Regions from separate parts of the Streptomyces sp. NPDC001852 genome, predicted to be linked through region 1. Evidence: riboswitches for the same ligand, from Rfam matches in the RefSeq annotation. Region 1 holds a riboswitch; each other region holds the start of a gene.

Region 1 (6,966 bases):
GGATGAAGACCTCTTCGAAGACACGGGACTGTGCGTTGGTGCGGTAGAAGACGGCGACGTCACCGGCCTTGGCCTCGCCCGCGTCGACCAGGCGGTCTATCTCGTCGGCGACGAACTGGGCCTCGTCGTGCTCGGTGTCCGCGACGTAACCGGTGATCCGTGCGCCCTGGCCGGCGTTGGTCCACAGGTTCTTCGGGCGGCGGGACTCGTTGCGCTCGATGACCGCGTTGGCGGCGGACAGGATGGTCTGCGTGGAGCGGTAGTTCTGCTCCAGCAGGATCGTCGTCGCGTTCGGGTAGTCCTCCTCGAACTGCAGGATGTTGCGGATGGTCGCGCCCCGGAAGGCGTAGATCGACTGGTCCGCGTCACCCACGACGCACAGCTCGGCGGGCGGGAGGTCGTACTCGCCGGGCGGGGTGTCGCCCTCCTCGGCGGAGCGCTCCCCGGTGCCGACGAGCTCCCTCACCAGCGCGTACTGGGCGTGGTTGGTGTCCTGGTACTCGTCGACGAGGACGTGCCGGAAGCGGCGGCGGTAGTGCTCGGCCACGTCCGGGAAGGCACGCAGCAGGTTCACCGTCGTCATGATCAGGTCGTCGAAGTCGAGCGCGTTGGCCTCGCGCAGCCGCGACTGGTAGAGCGCGTAAGCCTGGGCGAGGGTCTTCTCGAAGCCGTCGGTGGCCTGGGCGGCGAAGTCCTCCTCGTCGATCAGCTCGTTCTTCAGGTTGCTGATCTTCGCGCTGAACGACTTCGGCGGGAAGCGCTTGGGGTCGAGGTCCAGATCGCGGCAGACCAGCGCCATCAGGCGCTTGCTGTCGGCGGCGTCGTAGATCGAGAACGACGACGTGAAGCCGAGCTTCTTCGACTCGCGGCGCAGGATGCGCACGCACGCGCTGTGGAAGGTCATCACCCACATCGCGTTCGCGCGCGGGCCGACGAGGTGCTCGACGCGCTCCTTCATCTCGCCCGCGGCCTTGTTGGTGAAGGTGATCGCGAGGACCTGGCCAGGGTGCACGTGCCGCTCGGCGAGCAGGTGGGCGATGCGGTGGGTGAGCACGCGGGTCTTGCCCGAGCCGGCGCCGGCGACGATGAGCAGCGGGGAGCCGGCGTGCACGACCGCGGCGCGCTGGTTGTCGTTCAGCCCCTCCAGCAGTGCCGCCGCGTCGAGCGCGGGGCGCGGGGCGCCGTCGCGGTAGTAGGCGTCCCGGTCCGGCGGCACGTCGAACTTCCCGCCGAACAGATCGTCCGGAAGCGGCTCCGGAGCGTGATCGTCCTCGGGCGGCGGATGTTCCTCCTCGTGCCCGCGAGGGGGCTGGAGGTCCGCCAGGAAGCTGTCGTCAAAGAGGCTGCTCATCGCTCTACGAGTCTAGGGCGCCCCACCGACAACCGTTCGCCGTCCCAGAAACCGACCGGCGCGGGCCAATGCGGAAAACCTTCCTTACGCTGCGGAATCACCCGATGACGCAGACGCGATTCCGGGCTCAGATCACGAAAATGTATCGGACATATCACGCACCAACCTTCACACTAGTCACACCAGTTGGCTAGGTTGCCGTCAGGCCGCGTGCGCGGCCTCCGCCGAGTCCGGCGCGCCCGCATGGCGCCCGGAGCCGGGGACCCACCGACTTTGGGGTGAATCGGCCGGCTCCCACCCGGGACGCCACCGTAGGGCAACCCTTCCGAACCACCGCCCGAACCCGACAGCTAACCCGGTAGGCGGCCCATTGGAAGGAGTCGCCTCCCTTGGCGTCGCACCGCAAGCCGCGCCCCGGCGGGACCATCGGAACGGGCCTTCGCACCCCCGCCCTCGCCACCGCCGCCCTCACCTCCATGGCCGTGCTCTCGCAGACCGCCGAGGCCGCCCCGAGTACCGATCACGCCAAGCCGAGCCTGGAGGAGGTCGAGAAGAAGGTCGACGACCTCTACCGCCAGGCGGAGTCGGCGACCGAGAAGTACGACGCGGCCAAGGAGCGGTCCGTCAGACAGCGGGGCCGCGTCGACGCCCTGCGCGACGACCTCGCCCGGCGCACGGCACGCCTCAACAAGGCCCGCGAAGAACTGGGTTCCTTCGCCGCGGCCCAGTACCGCACCGGCACCGCCGCTCCCGACACGGCCACCTTCCTGCTGGCGAACGACCCGCAGGACTACTTCGACCAGACGCAGCTGATGAACCGGCTGACCTCGCGGGAGAAGAGCGCGGTCGACGACTACATCGGCGAGCAGGCCGCAACCATGAAGAAGCGGCGGGAGGCCGCGGAGAGCCTGCAGACGCTAACCGACTCACAGCACGACCTGCAGACCGCCAAGTCCACCGTCCAGCAGAAGCTGGCCTCGGCGCGCGAGCTGCTGTCGCAGCTGACGGCCCAGGAGAAGGCCCGGCTGGCCGCCATCGAGCGGGAGCAGCAGCAGGAGGCGGCGCGCAAGGCGGCCGAGCTGGCGAAGCAACAGGCGGCCCAGCAGCAGGCCGGCTCGTCGTCGTCCTCGGGCACCGGCTCCGGCTCCGGCTCGACGGGCTCCGGCTCGACCGGATCCACGGCGTCCGGCTCGTACGACACGAAGGCCGAGAAGGCGATCGCCTTCGCCCGCGCGCAGATCGGCAAGCCGTATGTGTGGGGCGCCACCGGCCCGGACTCCTACGACTGCTCGGGCCTCACCCAGGCCGCCTGGAAGGCCGCCGGCGTCACGCTTCCGCGCACCACGTACGACCAGGTCAACGCAGGCACCACGGTCTCGCTCGCCGACGCGCGGCCAGGCGATCTGATCTTCTTCTACGACGACATCAGCCACGTCGGTGTCTACATAGGCAACGGCATGATGATCCACGCCCCGAAGCCGGGCGCGTACGTCCGCGAGGAGTCGATCTACTACGGCGGCGAGTCGATCATCCACAGCGTCGTACGACCGGGCTGACCATCCGCCCCCCGGACACGGCGGCCGGCCCCGTCACTTGCGCCGTCCACGCGCGCGTGCCGACGCATCACCGTCCCACGCGCGCGTGCCGGCGTCCTGGTCGCCTCCGGTGCGGCGCTCGCCGCCCCCGCCGGTGGCAGGGACGGATGACCGTCAGGTCCACAGGACGGCGATGAAGATGTTCGTCATGGTCAGCGTGCCGACGAGTCCGAACAGGCCCTTGTCGATCTTCTCCTCGTCACGCTTCACGTAGACCAGTCCAAGGATCACGACCAGCAGCGCCAGCTTGACGCCGATCTTGATGGTGTTGACGTGGTGGTCGTCGGCCTGGTTGAGACCGACCAGGGCCACGCCGGTGACCAGCATGGTCAGTGCGCCGTGCAGCATGCCGGGCACGAACCGGGCCGTGCCCTGGCCCATCGCCTTCATCTGGGTGAGGAAACCGCCGAGCAGCGCGGCGATGCCGATGATGTGCAGGCCGACGAAGAGATGGATGAGTACGTCCATGGGCCCGGAGCCTAACCAGGGGCCCAGCAGCCTCCTGTCACCGGCCCCGGCCACAGCGGTCGGCGAGCGCGCGGACGATCTTGCATATATGCGCCCCATAGCACCCGGAGCCTCGCCTCCGTCCCGCTTTCCGGGCTTCGGTCACCACGCTGCGTGAAGCCGACGACTCCAGACCGGCCGTGCGGTCACTTGCGGTCACATTCCGGTCCGTCGAGGCCAGTTCCGTACACTGCGTTACCCAGTCGTCACAGTCGGGCCTAGCGTCCTCCCCCAGGTGACCGGCTCCCCACCGCCGCCCGGGCCAGGGGCGGCCGTCGGCCACCACCGCCGAGAAGGTCCGGCGGTGGCCCGCTTCCCCTGTGCGGGCCGCCGCCGGACGCACGGACCTCTCGGTCGTGCGAGTCGTACGGAAGGACGTGACGGTCCAGGTGGCAGCGCACCGCAAGCCCCGGCAACGTTCGATGGGCGGGCATACGGCCCGGACGGCCGCCACACTCGCCCTGGCGGGCGCGGCCACCGCGACGGGGTTCGACGGGACGGGTCACGCCGAGCCACAGCTGACGCCGGCACAGGTGAAGGCCAAGGTGGACGAGCTGTACCAGGAGGCCGAGGCCGCGACCGAGACGTACGACGGCGTCAGGGAGAAGGCGGACGCGGCGCAGCGGCGGCTGAACGCGCTGCGGGACGAGACCGCCCGCAAGCAGCAACGGCTCAACACCGCCCGGGACGCACTGGGTTCGTTCGCGGCGGCGCAGTACCGCGAGGGCGGCTTCGCACCGACCTGGCAGCTGGCGCTGTCCGGCGACCCGGACCGGTACCTGGACGACGCCGCGTTCGTGGAGCGGGCCGGTGACCGGCAGGCCGCCGCCGTGTCCCAGGTGCGCGGACAGCTGCGGGAGATCGAGCAGTTGCGAGGCGCGGCGCGCATCGAGCTGACGTCGCTGCGGTCCCGGCAGGCCGAGCTGCGACGGCAGAAGAAGGCCATCACCGCCAAGCTGGACGCGGCCCGCCAACTGCTGGCGCAGCTCGCTCCACAGCAGCGGGCCCAGATCACCGGTGGTGACGTCACTCTGCCGGGACGTGCCTCCCGCTCGGCCTCGGACACCCGGGACGCGCTGGAGCAGGCCGGGACGGTCACCGCCCCGAACGCGCGCGCCGCGGCTGCCGTCGACTACGCCTACGCCAAGCTCGGCAGCCCCTATGTGTGGGGCGCGGCCGGCCCGAACGCCTTCGACTGCTCGGGGCTGGTGCAGGCCGCCTACCGCGCCGCCGGCATCTCCCTGCCGCGCACCACCTACGCCCAGATCGACGCGGGCCGACGCGTCTCCCGCTCCGAACTCCAGCCGGGGGACCTGGTGTTCTTCTACTCCGGGATCAGCCACGTCGGCATCTACGTGGGAGACGGACAGATCATCCACGCCCCGAACCCCTCGGCACCGGTCCGGCTGGCCCCCCTCGACCTGATGCCGTTCGCGGGGGCGACCCGGGTGGCCTAGGCCCGGCCCGCAGGGGTCAGACCAGCCGGCGGGCCGTCGCCCAGCGGGTCAGCTCGTGGCGGTTGGACAGCTGGAGCTTGCGCAGGACCGCCGAGACATGGGACTCGACGGTCTTCACCGAGATGAACAGCTGCTTGGCGATCTCCTTGTAGGCGTAGCCACGGGCGATCAGGCGGAGCACCTCGCGCTCGCGCTGGGTGAGGCGGTCCAGGTCCTCGTCCACGGGCGGGGCGTCGGTGGAGGCGAAGGCGTCCAGGACGAACCCGGCCAGGCGCGGGGAGAAGACGGCATCGCCCTCCTGGACCCGGAAGATGGAACCGACCAGGTCGGTGCCGGTGATGGTCTTGGTGACATAGCCGCGGGCGCCACCGCGGATCACGCCGATCACGTCCTCCGCCGCGTCCGACACGGACAGCGCGAGAAAGCGGACGGGCCGCTCGGCGTCCGCCATCAACGGCGCGCATCGGCGCAGCACTTCGACGCCGCCGCCGCCCGGCAGGTGGACATCGAGGAGGACCACCTCGGGCCGGGTGGCGGTGATGACGGTGACCGCCTGGTCGACGTCCGCGGCCTCGCCGACCACCTCCACGCCGGTCTCGGCGGTCTGCCCGATCTCTGCCTGGACGCCGGTGCGGAACATCCGGTGGTCGTCCACGAGCACCACCCGTACGTGCCGTCCGCCCGCGCCGCCGACAGCGCCGGACGCGGCCCCCTCGGGGGTGCCCGCCGTGCCGTTCGCCTCGGTCGCGTCGCTCATGACGTCTTCTCCGCCCTCTCCATCTCCAGCTCGACCTCCGTGCCACCGCCCGGCACGGACCGCAGCCGGGCCGTGCCGCCGTTGCGTTCCATGCGGCCGATGATCGATTCTCTGACGCCCATGCGGTCGGCGGGTATCGAGTCGAGGTCGAAGCCGGGCCCGCGGTCGCGCACGGACACGAACACCGTCCTCCCCTCGACTTCGGCATAGACCTGTACGGCGCCGCCCTCGCCACCGTACTTGGCGGCGTTCACCATTGCCTCACGCGCGGCCTGCATCTGCGCGCCGGTTCTCTCGTCCAGTGGGCAGTCGCCGACGACGACGACCTCGATGGGCACCCCGTGCTTGTCCTCCACCTCGGCGGCGTTGCGCCGGACCGCCTCGGCGACCGTGTCCGGCTCGTCGGCCTCGTCCCTGCCGGTGCCCTCCGGCTTGTACAGCCAGGTACGCAGGTCTCGCTCCTGGGCGCGGGCGAGGCGGCGCACCTCGCCCGCGTTGTCGGCGTTGCGCTGGATCAGGGTGAGGGTGTGCAGCACGGAGTCATGGACGTGGGCGGCGACCTCGGCACGCTCCTGGGCGCGGATGCGCATCAGGCGTTCCTCGGACAGGTCCTGGGTCATGCGGACCAGATAGGGGCCGGCGAGAAGCGTGATGCCGACGAGGACGGCGAGGGCCGCCTGCAGGACCGCGCCGAGATGGGCGGCCGAGCCCTGCAGCACGAAGATGGCGGACACACCGGCCGTGACGAGCAGGACACCGCCGGCCGCGCGCAGCAGGGTGAGGGTGCGGCGCCGGCGTCCGACCTCGACCCAGCGGGCCCGGCGGGCGTTGTCGGCCTGACGCCAGACGAGGGCGACACCGGCCGCGACGAGGACGGCGGGCAGCAGATACGCCTTGGCCGCGCTGGTCGGATTGACGCTGCCCACGAAGACCATGGACACGATGACCATGAGGAGCAGGGCGACGATCTGCCCGCGGTCCGGCTTGCGGGCCACGAGTCTGCGGCGGCCGCCCGGCGCGGTCTCCGTGGCGACCAGTGGTGGCTTGTGGTCTCCCACGCCACCGACGCCGAGCGGGACGAAGAACCAGAACGCCGCGTACAGCAGCGCGCCGAGGCCGTTGGCCATGAAAAGGCCGACGAACGCGAGTCGCACCCAGATGACGGGCAGCCCGAGATGCCCGGCGAGGCCCCGCGCCACTCCGCCGAGCCAGCGTCCGTCGCTGCTGCGGTAGAGCTTGCGCGGCGGCCGCGGGTCGTCGACTGGCAGGCTTGCGGCTTCCGGCATGCCAACGATGGTC
Region 2 (6,966 bases), on a different contig from region 1:
GGCCTCGTTCGTTTCGCCCACAGCTGCCTCCTCCGGCCTCCTCCGCCCGGTCACTCTAACCGACTTACAATCAGCGTTGTACTTTCTACAACGATCGTTGTACTTTGCTGTGCGGGAGGCCGCAACGGGCGGCCGGCCCGTCACGAGATGGGGGATTCCTGTGTCCGTTGCCAGCAACGAAGCACCTCTGCGCGTCGCCGTCGTCATCGGCAGCGTGCGGGAGGGCCGCCAGGGCCGGGCGGTCGCCGACTGGTTCCTCGGTACCGCAGCCGACGACACCGGCCTCGACCTCGACGTCATCGACCTCGGCGAGATCGACCTCCCGCTGGTGCTGCCCGGCTGGGGCGGCACCCCGAGCCCGGAGGCCGTCGCCGCGCTGCGGGACGTCTCGCCGCGGCTCGCCGCCGCCGACGCGTTCGTCGTCGTCACGCCCGAGTACAACCACAGCTTCCCGGCGTCCCTGAAGAACTTCATCGACTGGCACCACGCCCAGTGGCAGGCCAAGCCGGTCGGCTTCGTCTCGTACGGCGGCCTCGGCGGCGGCCTGCGCGCGGTCGAGCAACTCCGGCTGGTCTTCGCCGAACTGCACGCGACGAGCGTGCGCGACTCGGTCAGCCTGCACGGCCCCTGGTCCGGCCTCGGTGAGGACGGCACGCCGCGGGACGCGGCCGTGTGCGCCGGCGCCGCCAAGGGCATGCTCGGTCAACTCGCCTGGTGGGGCCGGGCGTTGCGGGCCGCGCGGGCCGAGCGTCCGTACGCCGGCTGAGCGCGGGGTGGGGGAGGTGCGTACGACGGCACCCGCCGCGGCGGCCCCGGCCCGCCCGGTACCGGACCCGGCACCGCGCTGAGCGTCAACTCCCAGTTGGGTGCGTCCGTCGGCACGGCCGTGCTGTCGGTGGTGCTCGGTACGGCGGGCATGCGCCCGGCCGGCTTCCGCACTGCGTGTGCCGTGGCGACGACTTTGCCGGCGCTGACGGCCGTACCGGCCCTCCTGCTCCCGGGTCCTCGGCAGGCGCGGTGACCGGCGGATCCGTTCCGTACCGGTCCCGGCCCGGCCGTTCAGCCCACGTTGAGTTCGGCCAGCGGCAGTGTGTGCCGGGTCTGGAGGACCTTCGCGCGCAGGTAGCGGACGTTGTGGGCCGTGGTGAAGACACCGGTCGGCACCCGGTCCCGCACGACCACGCCCAGTGCGCGCAGCTGCTCCGCCTTGTCGGGGTTGTTGGACAGCAGGTCCAGTTCCGCCATGCCGAGCGCGGCGAGCATCTGCGCGGCGGCCGTGTAGTCGCGGGCGTCCTCCGGCAGGCCGAGCGCGGCGTTCGCCTCGTAGGTGTCGAGGCCCTGGTCCTGCAGGGCGTAGGCGTCGAGCTTGTTGTAGAGGCCGATGCCGCGGCCCTCCTGGCGGAGGTAGAGCAGGACGCCACCGCGGTCGGCGATGCGTTCGACCGCCTCGCGCAGCTGCGGGCCGCAGTCGCAGCGGGCCGAGCCGAAGACGTCGCCGGTCAGGCACTCGGAGTGCAGGCGCACCAGCGGGACGGTGCCGGGGGCGGGGTCGCCGAGGACGACGGCGACGTGTTCCTGGCCGTCGGCCAGGCCGTGGAAGGTGACGAGTTCGGCGTCGACGCTGTAGCCGTCGTCGAAGCGCAGCGGTACCCGGACGCGGGCGCGCGGCGTGGCGGCGGGGGTGTCGGGCATGCGGGTCCCTCCGGGTGCGGGCATGTGCTTCAGATTTGAAGCAGCGATACGCAGGGGACCCTACCTCATGCTTCAAAGTTAAAGCAATCGGGATTCCGGGCGTCGTCCGAATCCGGAGCGATCACGAACAGGACGAACGGCGCCGCCAGGGCACGTCCTCCGCCCCGGGCTCGGCACCCTCGCCCTGCAGCCCGCGCGCGATCCCCGTGCAGATCTCCTCCAGCTGCCCCACCTGCTCCGGCGTGAGCCGGTCGAACAGGGTGGCGCGCACGGTCTCGACGTGCCCGGGCGCCGTACGCTCCAGTACGGCCATCCCCTCGTCCGTCAGCACGGCGATGCTGCTGCGCTTGTCCCAGCGGCAGTCCTCCCGGCGCACCAGCGCGTCCCGCTCCAGCCGGGTCACCGCGTACGTCAGCCGGCTGCGCGTGATCTTCAGCTTCTCGGCGAGATCGGTCATCCGCAGCCGCCGGTCGGGCGCCTCGGACAGGTTGGCCAGCACGGAGTAGAACAGGTGCGGCATGCCGGCGTCCTGCTGGAGCTGTCGGTCGATCGCGTCCTCCAGGAGGTGCGTCGCGGCCATGTAGGCGCGCCAGGCGCGCTGCTCCTCGGGGCTGAGCCAGCGGGTCGTCATGCCGCCAGTGTAAGTTTGTTTCAAACTTGAACCAAGACTCGCCTCCAGGGAGACCGCGCCGATGTCGTACCCGTACGTGCTGCTGTCCGCCGCCGTCTCTCTCGACGGCTGCCTGGACGACACCGGCCCCGACCGGCTCCTGCTGTCCAGCCCGGCCGACTTCGACCGGGTCGACGCGGTACGGGCCTCGGTCGACGCCATCCTGATCGGCGCCGGCACGATCCGCGCCGACAACCCGCGGCTGCTGGTCAACTCCGCCGAGCGCCGCGCGGCGCGGGTGCGGGAGGGCCGCCCGGAGTACCCGCTGAAGGTCACCGTCACCGCCACCGGCGACCTCGACCCCGACGCCAACTTCTGGCACACCGGCGGCGCGAAGCTCGTCTACACGACAGACGCGGGCGCCGAGCGCGCGGTCCGGCGCGTCGGTGACACTGCCGACGTCGTCCCGCTCGGCCCCGACCTCGACTGGCGGGCCCTGCTGACCCACCTGCACGAGGTGCGCGGCATCGGGCGGCTGATGGTCGAGGGCGGCGGCACGGTCCACACCCAGCTGCTGCAGCTGGGCCTCGCCGACGAGCTCCAGCTGGTCCTCGCGCCCCTGTTCGTCGGCGACCCCGGCGCGCCCCGCCTGTTCGGCCCCGGCGGCTACCAGGCCGGCCGGCTGCGCCTGACCGAGACCCGCCGCATCGAGGACGTGGTCCTCATGCGCTACGAGCCCACGGCCCCCGGCACGGGCGCGGTCGCCACCGCCGCCGACCGTCACTGGCTGCGGACCGCCTGCGAGCTCGCCGCCCAGTGCCCGCCGTCCACGACGGCGTTCAGCGTCGGCGCGGTGGTGGTCGGGGCCGACGGCACGGAGCTGGCCCGTGGCCACTCCCGGGAGGGCGGGGATCCAGTGGTCCACGCGGAGGAGGCCGCGCTGGCGAAGATCGACCCGGCGGATCCCCGGCTGGGCGGCGCCACCGTCTACAGCAGCCTGGAGCCCTGCGCCCGGCGGGCCTCGCGGCCCGCGCCCTGTGCCGAGCTGATTCTCCGGGCGGGGGTGCGCAGGGTGGTCACGGCGTGGCAGGAGCCGGACACGTTCGTGGCGGGGGCCGATGGGACGGGGGTCCTGGTCGAGGGAGGTGCCGAGGTGGTCGTACTGCCTGAGCTCGCGGGACTCGCCAAGGCGCCGAACAGGCACCTGCTGGGCTGAGGCCCGGCCGGGCCGGAAAACACTCAGGGCCTGGAATCCAGTGGATTCCAGGCCCTGAGCCTTCAGTAGCGGGGACAGGATTTGAACCTGCGACCTCTGGGTTATGAGCCCAGCGAGCTACCGAGCTGCTCCACCCCGCGTCGTTGTGACTCCAGAGTACCCCATGCTCAGGGCGGCATGCACACCGCTTTCCCCGGGTGGTTGATCGTCTTCACGGAGGGTGACCGGACGACCGCCCTCCGCATAACATCTGAGACACCATCAAAAACGCCGACGCTCATGAACCATGGCCAACTCGCCCGATTTGCAGTGCTCCTGCCCTATTGGTCCACGGTCGAAAAGGTTAATGATCAAGCCGAACGGCTTGGAAAGTGACTCTCAGGTCTATTAACGTTCGATAACGCAGCGCGGTCGTCCCAGCCGTCACAAGAGGCGGCTCCGTGCGCACGCGCCGAATCCCGCGAGGGAACCGGGGAACCACCACCTTTGGGGTGAATCGCGCGAATGCCACAGTTGGTATACGCGCGTAGGAGACCTTCCTGCTCCGAACCCGTCAGCTAACCCGGTAGGCGGCGGAAGGAAAGGAGTACGCCCGAGTGGCGTCCAACCGGCCCGCCCCAGAAGCCCCGTTCGTGCCCTCGCAAGCCCAGCCGGAGACCTTCGGCTACGGCGCCTACCGCGCCGAGGAGGGGCCCTGGGAGGAGTGGAACCCCACCGAGGACTCCGTCGCCGCGGCCCGTGGCCGGCACCGCGTCGCCAAGCAGCGCGGCGGCTTCGCGCGCAGCTCCACCGTCCTCGGCGTCGGCGTGATGGCCGCGGTCGGCGCGGGCGGCATGGCCAGCGCCAACACCGGCAAGCCGCCGGTCTCCATATCCCTGCCGGACCTGGACTCCGTCGAGCACATCTTCGGCGGCGGCTCCTCCGACGCGCACCAGGCCACCGCCACCGGCCTCAGCAAGGTCGGCGTGAGCACCGACAGCGCCGACAGCAGCAACGCCGGCGAGGCCCTGCGCAACCGGATCATGGCCCAGGCCGAGCAGCAGAAGGGCCAGGCGAACAGCAAGGTCACCGCCGCCGCGATCGCCGCGGCCGACCAGCAGACCGCCGACGCCGCCGCCAAGGCGGAGAAGGAGGCCGCCGCCAAGGCCGCCGACGCCAAGCAGCAGGCGGAGGCCGACGCCAAGAAGGCCGCCGAGGTCAAGCGGCTGGCCGAGGAGTACACGCTGCCGGTCGTCTCGTACACGATCACCGGCACCTTCGGGCAGCCCGGCGCCATGTGGTCCTCCGGCTACCACACCGGCCTCGACTTCGCCGCCCCGACCGGCACCCTCATCAAGGCCGTGCACAGCGGCACGGTCACCCAGGCCGGCTGGGCCGGCGCCTACGGCTACCGCACCGTCATCACCCTGGACGACGGCACCGAGCTCTGGTTCTGCCACCAGTCCTCGATCAACGTCTCCGTCGGCCAGAAGGTCTCCACCGGTCAGGTCATCGGCCGGGTCGGCGCCACCGGCAACGTCACCGGCCCGCACCTGCACCTGGAGGTCCACCCGAACGGCCAGGCCACGGCCATCGACCCGGCGCCCTGGCTGCGCGACAAGGGCCTCAACCCCTGAGCCCGACTGCTCCGTCCGCGGGATCCCGGCGCCGACGGTGGAATGCGATCATCCACCGTCGGCGTTGACTTGGAGCATGACTTCTCTGCGCACACTCGGTTCCTCCGACCTCGAGGTCTTCCCGCTCTGCCTCGGCGGCAACGTCTTCGGCTGGACCGCCGACGAGGAGACCTCCTTCGCCGTCCTCGACGCCTACACGGAGGCCGGCGGCAACTTCATCGACACCGCCGACTCCTACTCGGCGTGGATCCAGGGCCACAAGGGCGGCGAGTCCGAGACGATCATCGGCAAGTGGGTCAAGGCCCGCGGCAACCGTGACCGCGTCGTCATCGCCACCAAGGTCAGCCAGCACCCCGAGTTCCAGGGCCTGTCCGCCGCCAACATCAAGGCCGCCGCCGACGCCTCCCTGCGCCGCCTGGACACCGACCACATCGACCTCTACTACACCCACTTCGACAAGCCCGAGATCCCGGTCGAGGAGATCATCGGCGCGCTGGACGAGCTGGTGAGGGCGGGCAAGGTCCGCCAGATCGGCGCCTCCAACATCAGCCCCGAGCGCCTGCAGGCCTCCCTGGACTTCTCCGACCGCGAGGGACTGGCCCGCTATGTCGCCCTCCAGCCCCACTACAACCTCGTCTCGCGCGACACCTACGAGGGCCCGCTGCAGGACCTGGCCGCCAGGGAGGGGCTGTCCGCGGTGTCCTACTTCTCGCTGGCCTCGGGCTTCCTGACCGGCAAGTACCGCCCCGGCACCAAGGTCGACAGCGCCCGTGCGAGCCGGGCCCAGGAGTACGCGGAGTCCGAGCGCGGCCAGAAGGTCCTGGCGGCCCTGGACGAGGTCGCCGCCGCGCATGACGCCCCCGTCGCCCGGGTCGCCCTCGCGTGGCTCGCGGCCCAGCCGACGATCACGGCACCGATCGCCTCGGCCCGCACGGTGGACCAGCTCCCAGCCCTCCTGGACGTGGTGGGCCTGAAGCTGACGCCGGAGGAGGTGCAGAAGCTGACGGACGCCTCGGCCTAGGGCATCCTGTCCCGGATTCCGGCGGTGCCGGACTCTCCGCGACCCGGCCGGCTACGACCGATACGGGTTGTACGCGGAGTACGGCGCCGCCGGATACCCGTACGCCGGTCCGGACGCCGCAGGCATCTGCACCGCCGGATACCCGTGACCCGGCCCCGGCGCCGCGGGCGACGCCGCCCAGCGGACCGGGACCGGAAGCGACGCCCTGGCGGCATACTCCAAGGCCGGCCGGGCGAGCCCCCGCCGCTTCCACAGCTCGTCCAGCAGCTCCCGCTCCCGTACGACGAAGTCGGCGCCGGCCTTCCCCTTGCGCCCCCGGTGCCGCAGAAAGGCGAGCGAGGTGGCGTAGGCCTCGTACTGCGCCACCGCGCGCGCCGCCGGCCGGCCGCCGTGGTGCCGGGCGAAGTCACGGGCCGTCCGGCGCGCCCGCATCGACCCGAGCGCGAACGGCTCGGCCGGTCCCAGCCACCCGGCCAGCACATACGCCGGCAGCTCCTCCCGTACGGTCCGCAGTTCCCGCTGCCGCGTGAAGATCGCGAGCCAGGTCAGCAGCCCGAACACGGGCACCATGAAGCCACCGTAGACGGCGAAGAATCCGAACTCGCCGAAGGTGGAGGAGCCGTTCCAGAAGGCGTGCATGCTCATCGCGAGCAGCAGACCGCAGACCGGCAGCAGCGCCCGCCGGGCGCGCTGCCGCTCGGCGGAGAGCGCGGCGATGCCGAAGCCGAGGCCGGTGAGGGTGGTGAACAGAGGGTGCGCGAACGGGGACATCACGATGCGCACGAAGAAGGTGGCGGCGGTGACGGAGGCG
Region 3 (6,966 bases), on a different contig from region 1:
TCTAAAGAGTTCGCAATGTCCGAATAGGCCTTGTCGGAGGCGGCAATTCCGGCTTAGCGTCCTTTGGGGACACGGACGGGGTGGGTCCGTTCCGTTGGGGGGACACGTGGGGGGACCCGTGGCCGGAGACACCGTCGGTGTGCCGTTCGAGGCGGACCGGGACGTACCAGGACTGATCGTCAAGTTCGGCGACTATCCGCTGCACCACGGCGGCGTCGGCGCGATCCGCAGCCTGGGTCGGCTCGGTGTGCCCATGTACGCCATCACCGAGGACGCCTACACGCCCGCGGCCTCCTCCCGTTATCTCAAGAAGGCCTTCGTGTGGCCGACGACCGGCGCGGAGGACCCGGGTCACCTGGTCGATGGCCTGCTGCGGATCGGGCGCCGTATCGGCCGCCCCGCCGTCCTCGTCCCGACCGACGAGGAGGCCGCCGTACTGATCGCCGAGCACCAGGACGAGCTGGCCGGTTCCTTTCTCTTCCCGCGCGTCGACCCCGCGCTGCCGCGCCGGCTCGCCAGCAAGCAGGGCCTGCACGAACTGTGCGTGGAGCACGGCATCGCAAGTCCCGCGTCGGCATTCCCGGAGTCGTACGACGACATCGTCTCCTTCGCCGACACGGCCCGCTTCCCGGTGGTGGCCAAGAACCGGGAGGCGTTCGTCCGGCGCACACGGCCCGCCGTGGGCGGCACCACGCGGATCGCCACCCGCGAGGGCCTGCTCGCCCTCGCCCGCGACTGGGGCCCGCGGCCGGGGGTGATCCTCCAGGAGTACCTGCCGCGCGAGGACGCCGAGGACTGGATCGTGCACGCCTGCTTCGACCAGGACGCAAGCCCCGTCGCGATGTTCACCGGCGTCAAGGTCCGCTCCTGGCCGCCGCACGCCGGCATGACGGCGAACGCGTACGTCGTCGACAACCCGGAACTCACCGACCTCGCCGCGCGTTTCATCAAACAGATCGGCTACAGCGGCATCATCGACCTCGACCTGCGCTTCGACCGGCGCGACGGACAATACAAGCTCCTCGACTTCAACCCGCGCATGGGCGCACAGTTCCGGCTCTTCGAGAACGAGTCGGGCGTGGACGTTGTACGCGCGATGCATCTGAACCTGACCGGCCGCCCCGTTCCGGAGGGGGAACAGCGCGCCGGCCACCGTTACATCGTGGAGAACATCGACCTTCCCGCCCTCCTCGCCTACCGCCGCAGCGGCTATACGACGCCGCACGCGCCGGCCACGGCGAGCGGGACGGAGCTGGCCTGGCTCGCGGGTGACGACCCGCTGCCGTTCCTCACGATGCTCGCCCGCTTCGTGCGTCCGGGCGCGAAGCACCTCTATCAGCTGTGGCGGACCAACCGCCGCGGCAGCAGCACCTCCACGAAGTAGGCAGAGCCACGCAAAGAGTGGCGCGCACCATGTCCTGGGGAGGGACTTCGTGACTCGACCGGTTGCAGTCATCGGGGCCGGGCCGTTCGGCCTGTCCACCGCCGCCCATCTGCGGGCGCGCGGCATCCCCGTCCGCGTCTTCGGTGACCCCATGGTCAGCTGGCGCGACCACATGCCCGAGGGCATGCTCCTGAAGTCCACGCCCGCTGCCTCGAACCTCGACTGCCCGCAGCCCGGCCACACCCTCGCCGACTACTGCGACGCGGCCGGGATCCGCCGCCTGGTGGCCGACGAGGACATCATCCCGGTGGAGACGTTCACCGCCTACGGCGAGTGGTTCCGGCAGCAGCTGGTCCCCGGCCTGGAGCAGGTGCGGGTCGTCTCCGTGGACCGCGACAAGAGCGGCGGATTCGAGCTGAAGCTGGACTCGGGGGAGATGTTCACCGCGCGCGCGGTCGTCGTCGCCACGGGTCTGTCGGGCCTCGCGTACCTGCCGGCGGAGCTCGCGGCAGCCGCGGCCGACGGACCGGCGCCCACCGGGCCGGTCTCGCACAGCTCGCAGCACCACGACCTGAGCCGGTTCGCCGGCAAGGAGCTCATCGTGGTCGGCGCCGGCCAGTCCGCTCTGGAGACGGCGACGCTCGCCGCCGAGGCGGGGGCACGCGTGCGTGTCGTCGCGCGCGGCCGCGGCCGGGTCGCCTTCGGCGCGCCGCCCTGGGAGCAGCCGAAGCTGCGCCCGGAGTCCCCGTTCGGCCGCGCCTGGTCGCTGTGGGCGTTCAGCTACTACCCGCACCCCTACCGCTATCTGCCCGAGGCCACCCGCCACTTCCTGGTCCGCCGGGTCCTCGGACCGCTCGGTGCCTGGTGGCTGCGCGCGCGCTTCGAGAGCGCCGTGCAGGTGCAGGACGTCGAGCGGGTGATGGGCGCCGAGGCACCGGACGGCGGCCCCGTCCTCACCGTCCGCACCCACGGCGGGCACACCGAGCGGCTCACAGCCGACCACGTCATCGCCGCCACCGGTTACCGCGTCGACATCGCGGCCATGGGCTTCCTCGGCCACGAACTGCGCACCCGGCTCGCGGTGAGCCGGGGCACGCCCAGGCTCGGCCCCGGCTTCGTCTCGTCCGTCCCCGGCCTGTACTTCACCGGCCTGCCGGCGGCGTCGTCGTACGGCCCGGTGATGCGTTTCGTCTGTGGCACGGAGTTCGCCTCACCGCGCCTGACCAAACACCTGGCGGCCGCTCACGGCTGACGGGGTCAACGAGGTGCGGGCGGGCCCCACTTGAGGCTGATCAGCACGTAAGTGCGCAGGACGACAAGATGAGTCGGCGGGGCCCGGTATCCGTATTCTCTGATCATGGCAGCCTCCCCCGCGTATGCACTGATCGCCACCGACCTGGACGGAACGCTGCTGCGCGGCGACGACACCGTCTCCGACCGGTCGCTCGCCGCGCTCGCGCGGGTGGCGCGGGCCGGCGCCCGGCACCTGGTGGTGACGGGCCGCCCGGCCCCGCGGGTACGGCAGCTCCTTGCGCACCTCGGCTGCACGGGGCTCGCGGTGTGCGGGCAGGGCGCGCAGGTCTACGACGCCGGGACCGGCCGTCTGCTGTGGTCGGTCCGGCTGGACCGGGAGCTGGCCGAGACCGCGCTCGGCAAGATCGAGGCCGAGGTGGGGCAGGTGTACGCGGCCGTCGACCAGGACGGGGTGGACGGGCTCACGCTCATCGAGCCCGGGTACCGGATGCCGCATCCGACCCTGCCGGCGGTCCGGGTCGGCCGGCGCGACGAGCTGTGGTGCGCGCCGATCAGCAAGGTGCTGCTGCGCCATGCGGCCCTGTCCGACGACGAGTTGGCTGCCATCGCGCGCGCGGTGGTGGGCTCCCTGGCCACGGTCACCATGTCGGGGCCGGGGACCGTGGAGCTCCAGCCGTCGGGGGTGACCAAGGCGACCGGTCTCGCGCTGGCCGCCGAGCGGCTCGGGATCGCGGCGGAGGAGGCGCTGGCGTTCGGCGACATGCCCAACGACATCCCGATGTTCGACTGGGCCGGACGCGGCGTCGCCATGGCCGACGCGCATCCCGAACTCAAGGCGGTGGCCGACGAGATCACGCTGTCGAACGAGGACGACGGCATCGCCGTCGTCCTCGAAAGACTGTTCCCGACCGACTGACCGGCACATCAGTAGGCGACCGCCCGCGGGAGGCGCGACGGCCGCCCGGGGTGCCCTCCGTCAGGTGTGGGCACACGCCGGGCGGCCGATGCCGTGCCGGTCAGCGGGACTGTCAGTACGCGCTGAACACGTTGTCGATCGACCCGTACCGCGCGGCGGCGTAGTTGCAGGCCGCGGTGATGTTGGCGACCGGGTCGTACGGGTTGAAGGCGGTTCCGGCCACGTGGTACGCGTTGAAGGTCGGGTCGATCACCTGGAGCAGGCCCTTGGACGGGATGCCCTTGGCGGCGTTGGAGTCCCAGAGGTTGATGGCGTACGGGTTGCCGGACGACTCCCGCATGACATTGCGGTAAATGCCGTTGTAGGAGCCGGGGATGCCCTTCTGGGCCATGATCGCGAGGGACTCGCGGATCCAGCCGTCGAGGTTGTTCGGGTACCCGGCCGGGGTGGTGGAGGCCGTCTTGGTGGTCGTGACGGTGGCCGCGGAGGCGCTGGTGGCGCCGATGAGCGGCAGGGCGAGGACGGCGGCACCGGTGCCGGCGACGGCGAGGACGCGGGCGAGACGGTTGGCGCGGGGGCGGCGGTGGTGCTGAGCGGCAGCAGGCATGGGGAAGTCCTCTCCGTCGCCTGCGAGGTGAGCTGTCGGGTTCGGGCGGGGAGGTGCCCGGCCGTGCCTTCGCGAGAAGGCATGGCTTCACCCCGAGCCGTCCCGGTGCGGCGTGTGCCGACCGGTCCGGCGGACTTACCTGGGTCCCCCGCTCCTGCCGTACGAATGAGTTCGTCGATGGGTCACGCGGGCGGCGGCAGGATTCGGCGTCCGCCCGACGGCCCGGAACGTATGCGAGAGCACATGTCGGGAACAAGTGGTGGATTCACACAATGCACGATTTGACCTTGGTCTGTGCCGTATGTGGTACTTGATCCTTTGCGTTTGCCAACCCTCAACTCGCGGATGGGTCAAGGGGGGAAGGTGGCCTGACGGGCCTCGGTGCCGGAGGTGGCACGTGACCCAACTCACGAAATAACAAAGTATTTCAAATCGGGCATGAGGGATTCGGGCGGCTCGGGCGGGTGAGGGAACCTGTGGCGGAAGCCGCGGCGGGACCAAAGTGCGTGTATTCCTATTAAGTCGATAAATGTCCGTTCTTATCACTTGATCAAAAACATACCGGCCGTGATCCGATACCGCCCGGGCTGGACCGGTGGGCGCTATCGGTGATCGAAACAGGACCGGATACGCTGACTTGAGTGAGGGCAGCGACCTATCGACAAACCGTGTAATCGCCAGCAGACACCAGCAGACAGGAGACCCCTCGTGACCGTCGTCGGGCCGTTCGGGCTGAGCGTGCGGGACCAGGCTCTGGAAGCCGATGTCCAGGCCGGATTGGCGGCTGTCGAGGAAGGCTTGCTCGAGGCCACCAAGAGCGAGGTCCCGTTCATCACGGAGGCCGCGCAGCACCTCGTACGAGCCGGCGGGAAGCGGTTCCGGCCGCTGCTCGTGATGCTCGCGGCCCAGTTCGGCGACCCCTACGCGCCGGGCATCGTGCCCTCCGCCGTGGTCGTGGAGCTGACCCACCTCGCCACGCTGTACCACGACGACGTCATGGACGAGGCGGCCGTGCGGCGCGGCGTGGACAGCGCCAACACCCGCTGGGGGAACTCCGTCGCGGTCCTCACCGGCGACTTCCTCTTCGCCCGCGCCTCCCAGATCCTCGCCGACCTCGGTCCCGAGGCGGTCCGGGTGCAGGCTCTCGCCTTCGAGCGGCTGGTCACCGGCCAGATCCTGGAGACCGCCGGTCCCTCCGACGGCCGTGACCCGGTCGAGCACTACCTGGACGTGCTCGGCGGCAAGACGGGCTCGCTGGTGGCCGTGTCGTGCCGGTTCGGCGCGATGATGTCCGGCGCCGACGAGACGGTCGTCGACGTGCTCACCCAGTACGGAGAGCGGCTCGGGGTCGCCTTCCAGCTCGCCGACGACGTCCTCGACATCGCCTCCGACTCGCACGAGTCCGGCAAGACCCCGGGCACCGACCTGCGCGAGGGCATCCCCACCCTGCCCGTGCTCCGGCTGCGCGAGCGCGCCGCCCGCCTCGGCCTGGCCGAGGACATCGCGCTGTGCGAGCTGCTCGACTCCGACCTCGGCGACGACGCCCGGCACGCCGAGGCGCTGGCCGCGCTGCGCGCCCACCCCGCGCTGGAGCAGGCCCGCCGGGACACCGTCCGGTACGCGGAGGAGGCCCGTGCCGCGCTGGCGCCGCTGCGGGAGTGCGACGCCAAGGCCGCGCTGATGGAGTTGTGCGACGCGGTGGTGCACCGCGCCGGCTGACCCCGGAGCCCGCCACCCCCACGCCACACCGTGCGGAGCTCCGGCCGCACGACCTGGCACAGTGTCGGCACGGCTCCGGCCGTCCGCCGCGCCGGGCCCGTCACACGGCGGCCGGGACGGGCCCGTACACCCCGTACGACCAGCGCGATCCGTGCATCCGTACGGCCCGTGTTGCCCGCATGCCCCGTGCGTCCGTACGGCCTCGTCGGGCCCGTACGGCCCCTCCGTTCCGGTGAGACCCCTACGGGTCGGCGGAGTCCTGGCCCCTACGTGTCATACCGCAGGCGTACGCGGAGTTGGCTCCGTGGTCTGACGCTTCCTCATGGCTGATTTGGTGAGATGGAAACCAGGGAAATCACCACTCCTCACCGATTCGGGTGAGAATGGCGGCTCTGGTGGACCAGCGTGAGAACAGCCGCCGCCGACGACGGAGGTAAGGCACACATGGCACCGTACGAATCCGACGACGCAGTGGACGCCGCGCGGGACGAGGAGCGGCACGCCGGACGCCGCAGGGCGGCCCGCTACGCGGTCCCGGTCGCCGTGGTGGGGGTCGCGGCGGCCACGATCGGTCTGGTCCCGGCGCTCGCCGCCTCCGGTGACCCGGACCTGCCCAGGATCACGGCACAGCAGCTCATCGAGAAGATCGCCAAGTCGGACGTGCAGCAGCTGTCCGGCACCGTCCGTATCGACACCGACCTCGGCCTGCCCAACCTCGGCGGCCTGGAGAACAACCTCGCCTCCGGCGCCGTCAAGGGCTCCGGCGACGGTTCCTCCGCCGACCCGCGGTCCCAGCTCACCTCGCTGGTCTCCGGCACGCACACGCTGCGCGTCGCCGCCGACGGCCCCGAGAAGCAGAAGCTGTCGCTGCTGGAGAGCGGCTCCGAGTACAGCCTCATCCACAACGGCAAGAACGTGTGGGGCTACGACAGCAAGACCAACGAGGTCTACCACAGCACCTCGGCCGACTCCGGCAGGGAGCACAGGGCCGAGCCCCCGGCCACGCCGAAGGACTTCGCCGACCAGGCGCTGAAGTCGGTGGACGACACGACGTCCGTCACCGTCGACGGCACCGAGCGGGTCGCC
Region 4 (6,966 bases), on a different contig from region 1:
CTACGACACGATGCGCTACGTCAGCTGCGACGTGGCGACCTACTGCCTGGGACAGGTGGTCTCCCATGCCGCGCTGCTGCTCGCGGCCGGCACACCGGGCAAGCGGTTCACCCTGCCCGGCGCACGCATGGTGATCGAACAGCCGCAACTCCCCGAACCCTTGCAGGGCCAGTTCAGCGACCTGATCATCCAGGCCGAGGAGTTGGCCCGGATCCGCGCGCTGACGGAGGAGATGCTGGTACGGCACACCGGGCGCACACCCGAGCAGGTACACCGTGACCTGGAGCGGGACTTGGTCCTGGACGCCCGCGCGGCGGTGGCCTACGGCCTGGTGGACGCCGTTGTGCCCGGCCGGCGGAGCACCCCCGGCGCACCGGACGCGAGGTGAGCCGCCGATGCTGCCGGACCTGCCGCCGCTGCCCGCACTGACCCGAGCCGAGGGCGACCTGATCGACCGTTACCTGGAGGCCGCCGACCTGCTGGGCCGCATCAATCCCGCGCACGGCGGGGACACCTATCGCGGGCTGCGCGCAGCCCAGGCCCTGGTGCGCAAGTCCGCAGAGCTGCGTGACGCCCTCGCGTCGATGCACCAGCGGGGCGAGACGGAGCTGTACGGGGACACACTGGCACGGGCGTTGAGGGTGCTGGACGGGGAACGCCGGACCGCGCGCGTCGCGCTCCCGACCGATGGCGGCGGCTGATCCGGACGCCGGGCCGGGCCGAATCTGACGACTTGTCGACATCGGCCGTCCGGACCGGACTTGAAACGGGCCGAACGATGTACCGCCGACCGGTGTATATCCCGATCGTTTTCCGCGCCTCCCGACTTGCGCTCCACACCGGTCCACCGTTCGCGGAAAAGCGCTCCGCCCCAGGTCCGGGGCTACGTCCCGGACCTGACGGGACCTCGAACACCGCACTGTCCACCCGAACGGGCGAGTGGTGAGTAACGCCACAAATCCGCGGATGCGTTGGGATTTTCGGACTGGTGTGGGTGAAGATCCCGTCCGACGACAAGCCCCCGCCACCGCGGCGGGGCGGTCCGGGCGGACGCCGAGTCCTGCCGCCACCCGGACGACCGGTCGACAGGAGTGGATCGGCAGGAGTGGAGGACCCAGGCAAGACGGGTCGCCGGAACGGATGTTCGTCTGTTCGTCGCAGACGGCCTGAGGTTCCGAGCAGCCCTTGGGGTGAAGCCGCGGCAACGCGGCCGGGCAACTTCGCCAGCCCGAATCCGACAGGTCATCCTTCACAGGCGGCTGACGAAGGGTTGCGCATGACTGCGCTCAATCGTGTCCCGTCGCTCATGGCCCGGGCCGGTACGGCCTCGGCCCTCACCCTCGCCGCCGTCGGCGGCTCGATCGCGGTCCCCGGGCTCGCCACCGAGGCCTCGGCCGCGACCCTCGCGGCAAAAGCACTGCAGGTCGCGGCCTCCGAGGAGGGGGCGCCGTACCGGTACGGCGCCACCGGGCCGCGCAGTTTCGACTGCTCGGGGCTGACGCTCTACTCGTACAAGAAGGCGGGCAAGACCCTGCCGCGTACCGCCGCCCAGCAGTACAACAAGACGCACCACATCTCCTCCGGCCAGCGCAAGGCCGGTGACCTGGTGTTCTTCCACTCGGGCTCCTACGTCTACCACGTCGGCATCTACGCCGGCCACGGGAAGATCTGGCACGCGCCGAGGACCGGGGACGTGGTGCGGCTCCAGAAGCTCTGGACCAACAACGTCTGGTACGGCAGGGTCAGCTGAGCCACCCTCAGGGCAGGAGCGGCTCCAGCAGCAGGGCCGCTCCCAGCACCGTCAGTGCCACCCCGGTGCCCGCCTGGAGTCCACGGGCGGCCCGGGGCCGGCGCAGCCATCTGCCCAGGCGGTCGACCAGCAGCGCGACCACCTGGAACCACAGCAGCGCCAGCGCGAACACGATGAGCGCGAGCAGCAGGGTCCGGGGCAGTGCGGGGCTCCCGGCGGGCACGAACTGCGGCAGCAGGCTGAGGAAGGTCAGCGACGCCTTCGGATTGAGGACGTTGGTGACGAAGCCCTGCCGGAGTGGATACGCAGGCCGGGCCGTCGTCTCCTCGGGCGCCTGGACGGCGCCCCGCAGCGACCGCAGCGTGCGCACCCCGAGCTGCAGCACATAGGCGCCGCCCAGCAACTGCAGCGCCCGGAACAGCGCGGGTACGGCCACCAGCACGGCCGCGACACCGGCCACCGCCAAGGTGGCGTGCACCAGGAGTCCACCCGCGATGCCGAGTCCGCAGACCGCGCCGGCCCGGCGCGACACCAGCGCGTTGCGTACGACCACGGTGAAGTCCGCGCCCGGCATGGCGACCAGTCCGGCGGCGATGCCGGTGAAGGCGATGAGCTGTCCGTCCATGCGCCCAGCCTGCCCCGGCTGGGCCTTCAGCAGGTATTTCCAGTCCTCTGGGTGAGCCTGAAGCAATGCTTTAGGCTCGTCCCATGTACGACCCCACTCGGCTGGCCGCGCTGGTGGCCGTCGCGGAGGCCGGCTCCATCACCCGGGCCGCCGACCGGCTCGGCTACACACCGCCCGCCCTCTCCCAGCAGTTGGCCAAGCTGGAGCGGGAGGCCGGCGCCGCGCTGCTGGTACGGCACCATCGCGGGGCCCGGCTCACCGAGGCGGGCGAGGTGCTGGTGGCACGGGCCCGGCGGGTCCTGGACGAGCTGGATCAGGCCCGGCACGAGCTGGCCCGGCTGACCGGTCTCACCGGCGGCGCCCTGCGGCTCGGCACCTTCCCGACGGCCGGGGTGCATCTGCTGCCGCCGGCGCTGAGCGCGTTCCGCCGGGCGCATCCGGACGTGACGCTGTCGGTCGCGGACTACGACCCGCCGACGGGGGTCACGGCCGTGGCGTCCGGCGAGGTGGACCTGGCACTGACGCACACCTACCACCCGGCCGAGCCCTCCCCCGTCCCGTCGTCGGTGTGTCTGGAGCCGGTGCTGGTGGAGGAACTGGTGCTCGTGACCGCGCCGGGCCACGCCCTGAGCAGCACCTCCTCCCGGCTGCCCCTGGCCGATCTGGCCGGCCAGCCGCTGATCAGCATGGCACCGCAGCATCCCGCCCGCCGGGACATCGAGGCCCTGCTGTCCGACGCGGGCGCCACACCGGCCCTGCTGGTCCCGACCCCCGGATACGCCGTGGTCTGCGCGCTCGTCAGCGCCGGGCTCGGCGTGGCCGTCGTCCCCGAGATGGTGGCCCGCACGGCGGCCACACCGGTGGGCGTACGCCCCCTGGAGGCGGGCCGGCTGCGCCGCACCATCTCGGTGGCCTACCGCCCGGACGAATCCACACCGGCCGCGGACGCCTTCCGCGCCCTGCTCCGAGGCGCCTTCGGCCGAGCGGGCCGCGCGCCGGGAACGTGAGCCACCCGAGCGCACGCAGTGCGTGGCGCACTGGGGGCTACCCGCGAGGGGCATGCGTCCGGCGCCTGAAGCCCCGTCACGGCACCTCGGACCGGCCCTGCCCGCTGTTGCCCCGGCGAAGGAAACCGCAGACGGCACCCACGCCTCCCGAGCGCCGCACGAGAGCTCTCCCGGTCCGGACCCGGCGATCAGCGGGAGTTCGAGGCGCCGGTACGCCACCTCGGCCAGGGCGTCCTCGTCCAGCGCCGAAGGGGGGAGCCGCGCCGCCACCCGGCCCACCGTCCCGCACCCTGCGTCCCGGCCCCCTGGCCGCCTCTGGACTCGCCGTCACCAACAGCCCTCTCCCTGCCCCTCCCCCCACCCCACTCTCGGCCCCGCCACCGACCTCCCCGACCCGGCACGCGGTGAGAGCACCAGCACCACGCGCCTCCGCCCGGAGGGCTACGGCTCCTGTGGCCCGACCGCAGGCACCGGCTCGGCCGGGATGATCCACGGGAGTTCGATGGAGACCGTCTTGCCGCCCTCGCGGGTGGGGCGGACGCGGAGTTTGCCGCCGCACTCCGCGGTGAGCCAGCGGATGATGACCATGCCGCGGCCGTTGTCCTGCTGGACGGCGGCGGGCAGTCTCTTCGGGAAGCGCGGATGACTGTCCGTGACGCCGATGCGGAGGTGTTCGTCGCGGTCCAGGGCGATGTCAACCGTGAAGGTGGGTGACTGACCGAAGGTATGCTGTACGGCGTTCGTGGCGAGTTCGGAGACGATGAGCCGCACGGTGTCGGCCGTCTCGGTGTCCGACGGCAGGCCCCACTCCGCGAGCGTACCCACGACATACGTGCGGGCGGCGGAGACCGAGGCGGGATCGCTCGGCAGAGTGACGGATGCTTCCAAATGGTCTGCCATGGCGACGTCGTCCCTTTCCCACGGGACCGCAGTCCGACACGGAGCCGGATGGTTCGAGTACGGTCCCGGACTGGTGCTTGCTCGTCAGCCTGCCATCACGGGACCGGTCACGGGGAGCGATCCACCAAGATATGCATATATCTGTCGCCCGAAGCGGTGAACTCTACGACGGGAGACCGTATTTGGGCGGCCCGGAAGGAGTAAGGAGGAGCCCATGCAGAACGGGCCGGCAGTACGCCGCCGCAAACTGGGCGCCGAACTGCGCACGCTGCGTATCGGCTCTGGGCTCACGAGCGGTGAGGCGGCCCGACTGGTCGGCTGGCATCAGTCGAAGGTCAGCCGTATCGAGACCGGCGCCAGTGGTGTGAAACCAGCCGATGTGCGGTTACTTCTCGACGCCTACGAGGTGCGGGACGGGCACCTGCGCGCGTTGCTGCTGATGCTGGCGGGCTCCGAGGACACGGGCGACCGGGACCGCTGGTGGCACGCCTACCGCGGGGTGCTGCCACCCACGTACCGGGACTTCATCAGCCTGGAGTCACAGGCCAGCACGATGCGCACCCTGGAGACCACGGTCGTACCCGGCCTGCTGCAGACGCCCGAGTACGCCCGCGCGGTGACCCGGGCGGCCGTGAAGGACCTGGACGAGGAAGGCCTGGACGCGCTGGTGGAGGTGCGCCTGGCCAGGCAGGACGTGCTCCGCGCCGACCGGCCGCTGGAGCTGAGCGCGGTGCTGGACGAGGCGGTGCTGCGGCGCGAGGTCGGCGGCCCCGAGGTGATGGCCCGGCAGCTGGAACGGCTGATGGAGGCGGCCCGGCTGCCCCAAGTCCGGCTCCAGGTACTGCCGTTCGGCGCCGGAGCGCATGTCGGCCTCACCGGGCCTTTCGTTATCTTGTCATTTCCGAGCACTTCTGATCTGGACGTGGTTGTTCTCGACCAGTTGACGAGTAGCCTCTACCTGGAGCGGAAAGAAGACCTCATGGCCTACGCGGAGGCCTTCGACACCCTCAGGATGCACGCCCTTTCACCCGAGGACACCTTGGACTACATCGCCGGGATAGGTGACGGCGCGTAAGGAGGCACCATGTCAGCACTGCCTCGGAACGTCCCTGCCAGTACCGACCTGCACGACGTGCGCTGGCTGCGCAGCAGCTACAGCACGGGAGCCAACAACTGCGTGGAGACGGCCCGGCCGCGCTCCGGCCCCGGGGCCGGACTGCTCGCCGTGCGCGACTCCAAGAACCCGGCCGGACCCGCGCTGCTCTTCTCCGCCGGGATCTGGGCCGGTTTCCTCAGCACCCTCTGATCAGAAGCGATCCCAACCGATCATCCCAACCGATCACCGTATCCACCCAAGGTTGAAGCACGGCCGTGTCACGCCGACTCATGGTCGCGTTTCGCCGATCACCCGTACAGCGCGTTGGATCTCGGCCCCGGACAGGTCCGCGCGGGCGGTCAGCCGCAGCCGTGAGATGCCGTCGGGCACGGAAGGAGGACGGAAACAGCCCACGGCCAGCCCCGCGGTACGGCAGTCGGCCGCCCAGCGCACCGCCTGCTCCGGGGACGGAGCCCGCACGGAGACCACCGCGGCGTCCGGACGCACCGCTTCCAGACCCGCGGCGGTCAGCCGTGCGTGCAGTTCCGCGGCCACCTCGCGGGCGCGCGCCGCGCGCTCCGGCTCGCGGACGAGCAGCCGCAGCGCCGCGAGCGCGGCGCCGGCCGCCGCCGGGGCCAGGCCGGTGTCGAAGATGAAGGTCCGGGCCGCGTTGACCAGGTGGTCGATCACCCGCGCCGGGCCGAGCACGACCCCGCCCTGACTGCCCAGCGACTTGGACAGGGTGGCCGTGGCCACGACGTCCGGGGCACCGGCGAGCCCCGCCGCGTACGGCGCACCCCGCCCGCCGTCCCCCAGCACCCCGAGCCCGTGGGCGTCGTCCACGACCAGTCCCGCGCCCTGTGCCCGGCACGCCTCGGCCAGCTCGGCCAGCGGTGCCCGGTCGCCGTCCACCGAGAACACGGTGTCCGACACGACGATCGCCGGCCCCTGGTGCGTGGCCAGGGCCTTGCGCACCGCCTCCGGATCACCGTGCCCGACGACCTGCCGCTCACCCCGCGCCAGCCGGCAGCCGTCGATGAGGGATGCGTGGTTGCCCGCGTCGGAGACGATCAGCGAGCCGTGCGGGCCGAGCGCGGTCACCGCGGCCAGATTGGCGGCGTACCCGGAGGAGAAGACCAGCGCCGCCTCGAACCCGCAGAAGGCGGCCAGCTCGCGCTCCAGCTCGGTGTGCAGCTCGGTGGTGCCGGTGACGAGCCGTGAGCCGGTGGACCCGCCGCCCCAGGTCCGGGCGGCCCGGGCGGCCCCCTCGGTGACCTCGGGGTGGTGGGCGAGGCCCAGGTAGTCGTTGCTCGCCAGGTCCAGCAGGGCCGAGTCGGCGGGGCGGGGGCGCAGGGTGCGTACGAGTCCGGCGCGGCGGCGCGCCTCGGCCTGCTCGTCGATCCAGCCGAACGCCATGGGTCCTCCGGGGCTTTTGTAGGTAGCGGACAGACACTAGCGGCACGATCAGCCGCCCACGGTGTGGCAATACCCACACGGTGAACCGTCTCCGTTGTGCAAACTCTCCTTGGCCCGGGGCGGTCCCGTAAGACAGGATCGGACCTCATGGACCTGCTGAACACGCTGGTGG

What was found. A riboswitch is a leader RNA that binds a small molecule or an ion and turns the genes downstream of it on or off. The one in region 1 is predicted to bind cyclic di-AMP.
Region 2: it holds a riboswitch for cyclic di-AMP, as region 1 does, so the genes downstream of both, ACFYZB_RS36755 (M23 family metallopeptidase) here and ACFYZB_RS17650 (NlpC/P60 family protein) in region 1, are expected to answer to the same signal.
Region 3: it holds a riboswitch for cyclic di-AMP, as region 1 does, so the genes downstream of both, ACFYZB_RS29885 (transglycosylase SLT domain-containing protein) here and ACFYZB_RS17650 (NlpC/P60 family protein) in region 1, are expected to answer to the same signal.
Region 4: it holds a riboswitch for cyclic di-AMP, as region 1 does, so the genes downstream of both, ACFYZB_RS13085 (C40 family peptidase) here and ACFYZB_RS17650 (NlpC/P60 family protein) in region 1, are expected to answer to the same signal.

The regions. Positions count from the first base shown of each region.
Region 1 is NZ_JBIATN010000009.1:137,150-144,115, forward strand. It holds gene pcrA (DNA helicase PcrA) at 1-1,351, opposite strand, end outside; cyclic di-AMP (ydaO/yuaA leader) riboswitch at 1,564-1,733, shown strand; gene ACFYZB_RS17650 (NlpC/P60 family protein) at 1,741-2,907, shown strand; gene ACFYZB_RS17655 (hypothetical protein) at 3,061-3,414, opposite strand; gene ACFYZB_RS17660 (NlpC/P60 family protein) at 3,843-4,910, shown strand; gene ACFYZB_RS17665 (LuxR C-terminal-related transcriptional regulator) at 4,927-5,667, opposite strand; gene ACFYZB_RS17670 (PspC domain-containing protein) at 5,664-6,966, opposite strand, start outside.
Region 2 is NZ_JBIATN010000029.1:99,331-106,296, forward strand. It holds gene ACFYZB_RS36725 (TetR/AcrR family transcriptional regulator) at 1-21, opposite strand, end outside; gene ACFYZB_RS36730 (NADPH-dependent FMN reductase) at 161-766, shown strand; gene ribA (GTP cyclohydrolase II) at 1,060-1,692, opposite strand; gene ACFYZB_RS36740 (MarR family winged helix-turn-helix transcriptional regulator) at 1,814-2,323, opposite strand; gene ACFYZB_RS36745 (dihydrofolate reductase family protein) at 2,385-3,518, shown strand; tRNA gene ACFYZB_RS36750 (tRNA-Met) at 3,585-3,658, opposite strand; cyclic di-AMP (ydaO/yuaA leader) riboswitch at 3,958-4,107, shown strand; gene ACFYZB_RS36755 (M23 family metallopeptidase) at 4,115-5,134, shown strand; gene ACFYZB_RS36760 (aldo/keto reductase) at 5,211-6,155, shown strand; gene ACFYZB_RS36765 (PrsW family glutamic-type intramembrane protease) at 6,207-6,966, opposite strand, start outside.
Region 3 is NZ_JBIATN010000020.1:7,757-14,722, reverse strand. It holds gene ACFYZB_RS29900 (ATP-grasp domain-containing protein) at 140-1,384, shown strand; gene ACFYZB_RS29895 (FAD-dependent oxidoreductase) at 1,434-2,636, shown strand; gene ACFYZB_RS29890 (HAD family hydrolase) at 2,742-3,554, shown strand; gene ACFYZB_RS29885 (transglycosylase SLT domain-containing protein) at 3,667-4,161, opposite strand; cyclic di-AMP (ydaO/yuaA leader) riboswitch at 4,166-4,348, opposite strand; gene ACFYZB_RS29880 (polyprenyl synthetase family protein) at 4,870-5,880, shown strand; gene ACFYZB_RS29875 (outer membrane lipoprotein carrier protein LolA) at 6,325-6,966, shown strand, end outside.
Region 4 is NZ_JBIATN010000006.1:211,555-218,520, forward strand. It holds gene ACFYZB_RS13075 (ATP-dependent Clp protease proteolytic subunit) at 1-388, shown strand, start outside; gene ACFYZB_RS13080 (hypothetical protein) at 396-701, shown strand; cyclic di-AMP (ydaO/yuaA leader) riboswitch at 1,052-1,273, shown strand; gene ACFYZB_RS13085 (C40 family peptidase) at 1,277-1,750, shown strand; gene ACFYZB_RS13090 (LysE family translocator) at 1,758-2,375, opposite strand; gene ACFYZB_RS13095 (LysR family transcriptional regulator) at 2,459-3,382, shown strand; gene ACFYZB_RS13100 (ATP-binding protein) at 3,824-4,282, opposite strand; gene ACFYZB_RS13105 (helix-turn-helix domain-containing protein) at 4,497-5,357, shown strand; gene ACFYZB_RS13110 (DUF397 domain-containing protein) at 5,367-5,588, shown strand; gene ACFYZB_RS13115 (8-amino-7-oxononanoate synthase) at 5,667-6,794, opposite strand; gene bioB (biotin synthase BioB) at 6,942-6,966, shown strand, end outside.